2 regions of the Bradyrhizobium sp. SMVTL-02 genome follow, and region 2 is predicted to be linked to the other one. Evidence: predicted binding sites of a transcription regulator. Region 2 holds the regulator's gene; the other holds the start of a gene.
The links. The regulator LexA, encoded in region 2, represses DNA repair genes until DNA is damaged. The targets are predictions, from matches to a motif close to TGTTCNNNNTGTGTTCNG.
Positions count from the first base shown of each region.

Region 1 (4,188 bases), 120 kb from region 2:
GTGATGACGATCGCCTCACGCTCTTTCCGGATCGTCTCGAAGTTGACCTTGCCGCGCATCACGATCGAGCCGCGGCCGAGATGGTAGGCGCTGCGGATGCCCTGGCGTCCGAGAATGATGCCGCCGGTCGGGAAATCCGGGCCCGGGATGATGTTGATGAGCTCGTCGATGGTCAGGGACGGATTGTCGATCAGCGCGACGCAGGCGTCGATCACCTCGCCGAGATTGTGCGGCGGGATGTTGGTGGCCATGCCGACCGCGATGCCGCCGGCGCCGTTGACCAGCAGGTTCGGGAACCGCGCGGGCAGAACCACCGGCTCCTTCTCGGAGCCGTCGTAATTGTCCTGGAAGTCGACCGTGTCGTCGTCGATGTCCTCGAGTAGCTTCAGCGCGATCTTGGTCAGGCGGGACTCGGTGTAGCGCATCGCCGCCGGCGGATCGCCGTCGACCGAGCCGAAATTGCCCTGCCCGTCGATCAGCGGCGCGCGCATCGAGAAGTCCTGCGCCATGCGCACCAATGCGTCGTAGATCGCCTGGTCGCCATGCGGGTGGTACTTGCCCATGACCTCGCCGACGGCACCGGCGGACTTCTTGTGCTTCTTGTCCGGGGTGTCGCCGCGATTGTTCATCGCGAACAGGATGCGGCGATGCACCGGCTTCAACCCGTCGCGCGCATCGGGTAGCGCACGCGCCACGATCACGCTCATGGCGTAATCGAGATAGGACTTCTTCATCTCCTCGTAGATGGAAACGGGGCGAATGTCCGAGGGATGCGCCGGCTGGTCGCCGGGCCTGTTGTCGTCGTCAGCCAAGGGGGAATCCGGTGAGTTTTTGTCTGCGAATCATATAGCGCATCGCACCCCTGATAACCACCCTTGTCGGTGCTTCGGGAAGCCTTTTTCCGACAGTTTTTCCAGTGACTTACGCCCTACCCGGCACCGCCCGGCACGAGACCGGAACAAGCGCTGCGAAACCGGCTCTCACGCCCCGAAAATCACCCGGTGCATGACGCGCCCGGGCATCAGCGTGAACAGGCCCGCCACCACCAGCGCACCGGCGAAGATGAAGGTCATCATCCGCCGGTGATCGGCGATGCGATGGGTGTGCGCCCGCCACACCGCCAGCGGCAGAACCACTAGGGTGAAGATCGACAACAAATGGATCGGGCTGAACGGCCCGATGAGGCGGATCTGGTGGATCCAGAACGACGAGGCGGCCACGACCAGCATCAGGACCACCCAGATCCAGCCGATCGAACGGTGCGGCAGCGTACCCTTGGGGGCGGAGAACTGGACGAGGCCGAGCACGAAGGCGGCCATGGCGGCAAAGGCGTGCAGCGGGATTGCAGGCGCGGCCTCAAGCAGCGGCGCAAGGCTCATGCGGGGCTCCCCCTCACAGGTTGAGCGCAACCTATGTGAACAGGATTAACATGAAGTCAATACGGTTCACATCGCGCCTCGCCAACGACTTGAGGCAGCGCGTGAGGCGAACTCGGAAAACCGAGCCGTGCGGGTCAATTGGTAAGAAGTCCCGCCGCTTCACGCGAGCAGGCAACATCCGGCAGCAACTGCTCACCTGCCTCAGAACGGGATATCGTCGTCCATGTCGCTGTTGCGGCCGCCGCCCGCGGCAACAGGACGGCGCGGCGCGCTGCTCACCGGACCGGAGGAGCCGAAGTCACCGCCCGGCTCGTCGCCGAAGCTACCGCCTCCGCCGCCACCACCGCGGCCATCGAGCATGGTCAAAGTCGAGTTGAAACCCTGCAGCACGACCTCGGTCGAATACTTTTCGACACCGCTCTGGTCGGTCCATTTGCGGGTCTGGAGCGCGCCCTCGATGTACACCTTCGCGCCCTTCTTCAGATACTGCTCGGCGACCTTGCAGAGCCCCTCATTGAAGATCACGACGCGATGCCACTCGGTCTTTTCCTTGCGCTCGCCGCTGTTCTTGTCGCGCCACGTCTCCGAGGTCGCGATGCTCAGATTCGCGATCGGCCGCCCGTCCTGCGTGCGGCGGATTTCAGGATCCTTGCCGAGATTTCCAACCAGAATGACCTTGTTGACGCTTCCCGCCATCGCCGCTCTCCACTCCAAATGCTGAATTCGTAAGACTGCATGCGCAGGACCGCACCGCGCCCCGCGGTTCTCTGCAATCTGTTTGACCCGACCCTATACGCTTGCGCGGACCGATCAGCCCATCAGCGCTCGGGTTATCCCCACATATAGCATCGCCTGCCGACTTGTTCGAGATTTGTTCTTTTCGGGTGGATGCGGAATATTGGACCCGGACGGTGCCTGAATGCCTCTAAAATGGCCCGGAACTTTTTCGGGTTCCCTAAATCATCGAAAACCGCTTAACATTCATCCAGTTACATCCACGCACTTGCCTTGAGACTGTTGCATTTCGGAGACGGACTCCGCCTCCCGATTGAGCTAGGGTTGCTTCGGAATGAGTTCATACGGGCGTCGCGCCTGATCGGCCGCTTGGGGGACCCTCAAGAAGCGGACCTTACCCGGGGAGACTGCAATGAATAAGATTTTAATTGGTACAATCGGTGCTGTGGCGTTGGGCCTGTCTGCTCCTGCCAGCGCGGCGGATCTGGCGGCGCGTCCTTACACCAAGGCTCCGCCGCCGGTGGTCGCGACCATCTACGACTGGAGCGGCTTCTACATCGGCATCAACGGGGGCTGGGGCTCCAGCCGCAATTGCTGGGACTTCGTGACTCCAGTGACCGGCACGCTGTTCAACGACGGCTGCCATGACGCAACGGGCGGCACGATCGGTGGTCAGGTCGGCTATCGCTGGCAATCGGCCAATTGGGTGTTTGGCGTGGAAGGCCAGGGCAACTGGGCTGATTTCAGCGGACGCAACATCAGCCCGACCGCGCCAGCTCAGCAGAACCGTACGCGGGTCGATGCCTTCGGCTTGATTACCGGTCAGATCGGCTATGCCTGGAATAACGTTTTGCTCTACGTCAAGGGCGGCGCTGCCGTCGTGGACGACAGATACGACCTCATCGTCGCGCCGGGCTTTGTGGGTGCTGGCACGACCTTCGGTTCGACCAGCGGAACACGCTGGGGCGGAACGGTCGGCGCGGGCATCGAATTTGGCTTCGCTCCGAACTGGTCGGTGGGCTTCGAGTACGATCACATCTTCCTCGGCACCCGCAACGTCGACTTCACCGCGGGCGGATTCTTCATTCAAACCGAACGCGTCCGTCAGGACGTCGATCTCGCCCTCGTCCGCTTGAACTACCGTTGGGGCGGCCCGGCGATCGCCAGGTACTGATCGCCAGCAAGTCTCGTCTGACGAAAGGCCGGCCTCGCGCCGGCCTTTTTGCTGTCTGCGAGCGAACAGGACGATCCGTCAGCGATTATGACGTTTTGCCCCTGTTGTGGCTTTTTGGGTACACAACTTGCGGCTTCGTTCGTGTAAGCACCACGCCAGTAGGACCACAGCGTCCGATGCCCTTCCGTTCACGGAAGGCAAGAAGAGAAACTGGGACTGGGATTTAAGTTGAAAATGAAGAAGGTTTTGTTGGCTTCGGCCTGTTTGTTCGCTCTGGCTGCCCCCGCGTCGGCGGCTGATCTCGCGGCCCGCCCGTACACCAAGGCTCCGGTGGCTGTGGCTTCGGTCTACAACTGGACCGGGTTTTACATCGGCGCCAACGCCGGTGGCGGCTCCAGCCACAATTGCTGGGATACGACCGCTGTTGTCGGCGTGGCCGTCCCGGTCACAGCTGAAGGTTGCCACGGTGCGACCGGCGCAATCGTCGGCGGCCAGATCGGCTATCGCTGGCAGTCCGCCAGCTGGGTGTTCGGCCTCGAGGCACAGGGCGATTGGGCAGACCTGAAGGGCTCGAACACCAGTTCGCCCGCCGCCTTGTTCCCGCTGGTGAACAACACCAAGATCGATGCTATTGGCCTCTTCACCGGTCAGGTGGGCTACGCCTGGAACAACGTGCTCTGGTACGTGAAGGGCGGCGCGGCCGTCACCCACATGGCCTAATCGCACGCGCGAGACTGAGGCAGAATGTTCTCCTCAGTGCAAAAGAGGAGCATGTGATGACGCTTTATGTTGGTTTGGACGTATCGCAAAAGGAAACGGAGATTTGTGTCATCGACGGTGACGGTCGGCGCACTTGGCGGGGCAAATGCTCCTCGGAACCGGAGTGCATCGCAATGGCGC
Region 1 covers NZ_CP182469.1:4,440,301-4,444,488, forward strand. The annotation lists gene gyrA (DNA gyrase subunit A) at 1-812, opposite strand, end outside; gene ACNJYB_RS20955 (DUF2306 domain-containing protein) at 981-1,379, opposite strand; gene ACNJYB_RS20960 (single-stranded DNA-binding protein) at 1,581-2,075, opposite strand; gene ACNJYB_RS20965 (outer membrane protein) at 2,527-3,288, shown strand; partial or broken gene ACNJYB_RS20970 (outer membrane protein) at 3,523-3,999, shown strand; gene ACNJYB_RS20975 (IS110 family transposase) at 4,065-4,188, shown strand, end outside.
Region 1: ACNJYB_RS20960 (single-stranded DNA-binding protein) is a predicted target of LexA. The motif match lies at 2,241-2,258, and genes of this name have one in related genera.

Region 2 (4,188 bases):
CACCAACCGGCCGCATGTCGACCATTTCTCGAAGGAATATGCCGGCCTGCTCGGCCATTTCCGCGAGCTCTACCTGTCGTCCAGCATCGGCCTGCGCAAACCGGACGCGGAGGCTTTCGACCATGTCGTGGCGGCAATGGGCGTACCGGCGCACCGCATCGTCTTCTTCGATGATCTCGCAGAAAACATCCGGGGGGCGCGGGCGCGTGGATTGACCACAGTGCACGTGACCTCGCCCCGTGACGTCGGCGACGCGCTGAGGCAGCTGGGGATTTGAGCGGATCAGCCTTCCGGCAAGGCGTTCCGCGGAACTTTTTGCTAAAAATGCGGAACCAAATCACTTTGTGCATTTTTGTACAAAGTTCCGGGAACGGAATGCGCCCCTTCGGACTCTTGAGTCCGTTGGGACTTCTACATTGGAATTGGACTGATCGACGTGCTGGGCAAATCCTACCTCACCAAGCAAGCCTCTCTCCTGCTCGAGTTCGCAAGAACCACCTCGGACTCCGACCTCTCCGCCAAGCTGATCAGCAAGGCTGCCGACCTGAAATCTCGGGCCGATCCGCTGGCCGACAAGGATCAGGGTCCCAAAGCGCCGGACGTCAGTCCGGACGCGCCGGCAGTGAGTTGACCGATGCTGGCCGTGGCGCTCGTTCTTCTTGTGCTTGCCATGGCCGTCCTCGTGCCGGTCTGTCTCGCCTTCCGGATCATGCCGCGGCGAATTTGACGTCTATCCTCACGACAGAGCGGATGGCGCAGGTTGAATCCTCTTGCGTCTCCAGTGTTTTGCCTCTGGGCCCGCACTCGGCTAGAACTCTGGCCGCCGATTTGCCGAACGTGCCCAGCAGGAGTTTTCAGCCGTGGCCTTGATGCCGGTTTCTGACGCGCTTGCCGCGGTGCTTGCCGGCGCGGAGCCGTTGCTTGAGGAGACGATCTCGCTCGATCAGGCCTACCACCGCGTGCTCGCCCGCGACGTCGCGGCGCGGCGCACGCAGCCGCCGGAGGCGATGTCGGCCATGGACGGCTATGCCGTGCGAGCGGCCGACGCGGCGACGATCGATTCTGAGCTGACGGTGATAGGCGAGGTCGCGGCCGGGCGGCCGTTTGCAGGCTTGGTTGGCGCCGGCGAAGCGGTCCGCATTTTCACAGGCGGCGTCGTTCCGGCCGGAGCGGACGCGGTCGTGATCCAGGAGGATACCGTCGCGGACGGCAAGCGCATCACGATCAAGGAAGCAGCAATTCCCGGACGGCACATCCGGCGCGCCGGGATCGACTTTGCCGAGGGCGACGTGCTGTTGCGCAAGGGAACCCGGCTCACCGAGCGCGATCTCGCACTCGCCGCCGGGATGAATCACCCGCATTTGCCCGTCCAGCGCCGTCCGAAGGTCGCCATCCTCGCCACCGGAGACGAACTGGTGATACCGGGCGTAGCGCCCGGGCCCGGCCAGATCGTCTACTCCAACGGTTATGCCCTGCACGCGCTCGCCCGCCAGGAGGGCGCCGATACCATCGACCTCGGTGTGGCCGCCGATACGCTGGAGGCCACCACCGCCGGGATCCGCGAGGCACGCCAGAGCGGCGCCGACATCCTGATCACGACCGGGGGCGCCTCGGTCGGCGACCATGATCTGGTCCAGCAGGCTCTCAAGGCCGAGGGGATCGCGATGTCGTTCTGGAAGATCGCGATGCGGCCGGGCAAGCCGATGATGCACGGCCGGTTAGGGGCGATGCGCGTCATCGGCCTGCCCGGCAATCCCGTGTCATCCTACGTCTGCGCTTTCCTGTTCATGGTGCCGTTGATTCGCGCGCTGTCGGGCCGCACCATGATTCACCATCGCCGCGAGCGCGCCGTGCTCGGCCGCGACCTCAATGCCAACGACCAGCGCGAGGATTATCTCCGCGCGCGCCTGGAGCGGCGCGACGACGGCACGCTGATCGCCCTTCCCGTCGATCACCAGGATTCTTCACTGCTTGCAAATCTCGCTGCGGCACAGGCACTTCTCGTACGCGCGCCGTTCGCGCCCAAGGCCGAAGCCGGCTCGGTCTGCGAGGTGCTGCTGCTGCCCGCCTGAGCGCTGTCATCTCACGCGGTCCGCGAACTTTGTCGCGTTCACAGTAAATTAAGCAGTTGCGGAACATGTATCGAACATATAGTGTCCGTTCATGATTTGTTTCGAGCATGCAGCGGCTTATCGCTGAACTGAGCGTCTCGGAATCGAACGACATCAACCGGGGGATTTTGGTCGAGATGTTAACGCGCAAACAATACGAGCTCCTGCGGTTCATCAGCGAGCGATTGAAGGAAAGCGGCGTGCCACCTTCCTTCGACGAGATGAAGGACGCGCTCGACCTGCGCTCGAAATCGGGCATCCATCGCCTGATCACCGCGCTCGAGGAGCGCGGCTTCATCCGCCGCCTGCCCAACCGCGCCCGCGCGATCGAGGTCATCAAGCTGCCCGAGCTCCAAGCGGCCGCCGGCAACCGCCGCGGCTTCACGCCGAGCGTCATCGAGGGCAATCTCGGCAAGGTGCGCACGACCTCCAGCCCGCCCGCGGACGAAGGTGAGCGTCCTGTCGCCGTGCCCGTCATGGGCCGCATCGCGGCTGGTACGCCGATCGAGGCGCTGCAGACCCGCAGCCACACCATCAGCGTACCGCCTGACATGCTCGGCTCCGGCGAGCATTATGCGCTCGAGGTGCGGGGCGATTCGATGGTGGAAGCCGGTATCCTCGACGGCGACATGGCGCTGATCCAGCGCAACGAGAGCGCCGACACCGGCGACATCGTGGTGGCGCTGATCGACGACGAGGAAGCCACGCTGAAGCGCTTCCGCCGCCGTGGCGCCTCGATCGCGCTCGAGCCAGCCAACGCCGCCTATGAGGTCCGCATCCTGCCGCCCAACCGGGTGAAGATTCAGGGCAAGCTGATCGGCTTGTACCGGAAGTACTGATTTGACCTCGCGATCGTTCGACACGCGCTTGAGCGCTTGTCCGCTCCGGCTGGATAGTCTTTCAGGTTCTGCTCAGATTATCCGGCCACCTGCCCCGCGTTAGATCCTCCGCACGCCGCGCAAAGCACACAATCGCTTTATGGGCCTGTCGAAAACCGGGGAGACAACCATGCGCAAGATCGTCTTGAGCACTGTCACGATGGCGCTGATCGCAACGTCAGTGTCACCGGCCGCCGCCGCACGATCGCATCATGTCCGCAAGACGACGCCGGCGACGCGCGAGCAATTCCGCAACGCACGCGACGCCGTTGCACTGCCGTCGCAACCCGCTTGGCCGTATTCGGGCTGGTCGGCCCCTGCTGGCCGTTGACGAAGAAGCACGCCCAATGCACGGGAGCGGGCTTTGTTCCTCATGCATCTGAAAAAGATATTGTGATGGCATCCTGCGGACCCAAGCCGCAGATTTGCCCACAACCCAGCAGACCGTTGTATGCTTCCACTCTGATAGAGGCCTGCGCCTCGACAGGAGGCGCGGGTCGCTATCTTACGAATGAGGAGCACCCCGATGTGTGACTACAGCCTGCACGCCGTCGCGACGCGTCCTGCCGAAGTCGGCGAGACGATCGTCACGACAACCTTCCGCGGCACCTCGACGCGCGGCTTCGCCTCCGAAGCCGACATGTCGGTTGCGGTATGCCTGCTGCCGGGAACGGAGCTCGCCTTCGCCGACAACGTCCGTTACGACAATCGCTGGATCTGGACGCGTACCATCAACTCGCGCGTCGGCAAGTTCGGCAAGATCGATCCGCACATTCCGGATCGCCATCACGATGCGATCGAATTCCCCGACGGGAAATACGTGCTGGTGACTCAGCTCGTCGAAGGCCAGCGCGCAACCGTACTGCAATTGCCGGTGACCCAGCCACTCGGCGAGCGCGAGCACAAGCCGCAGACCAGCGCAGACAGGCCGACGGTCACGCGCCTGCCGATCGGCTGACCTAGCTGCCTCGGGCTCGCAGGTCGGGGCCATGATTGAAATCGCCATCGCCGGCCGTGGCCGGCGAGATGGTGTGGTTTGTATCTTCGCAAATACCTTCGCCGGAGCACCTGCCGCAGCTCTTCGTCGCACGAAGTTTGCGCTGCCTTGCCTGAATTTTGAACGTCCGGTCCGCAAGCAAATGGCCGATGCTGCCAAAAAGGCTCGAGGCGGACGTTCGATGAAGACCTTCATTCGCGTC
Region 2 covers NZ_CP182469.1:4,563,258-4,567,445, forward strand. The annotation lists gene ACNJYB_RS21555 (HAD family hydrolase) at 1-277, shown strand, start outside; gene ACNJYB_RS21560 (hypothetical protein) at 437-631, shown strand; gene ACNJYB_RS21565 (molybdopterin molybdotransferase MoeA) at 861-2,072, shown strand; gene lexA (transcriptional repressor LexA) at 2,249-2,950, shown strand; gene ACNJYB_RS21575 (hypothetical protein) at 3,120-3,320, shown strand; gene ACNJYB_RS21580 (hypothetical protein) at 3,516-3,947, shown strand; gene ACNJYB_RS21585 (GAF domain-containing protein) at 4,168-4,188, shown strand, end outside.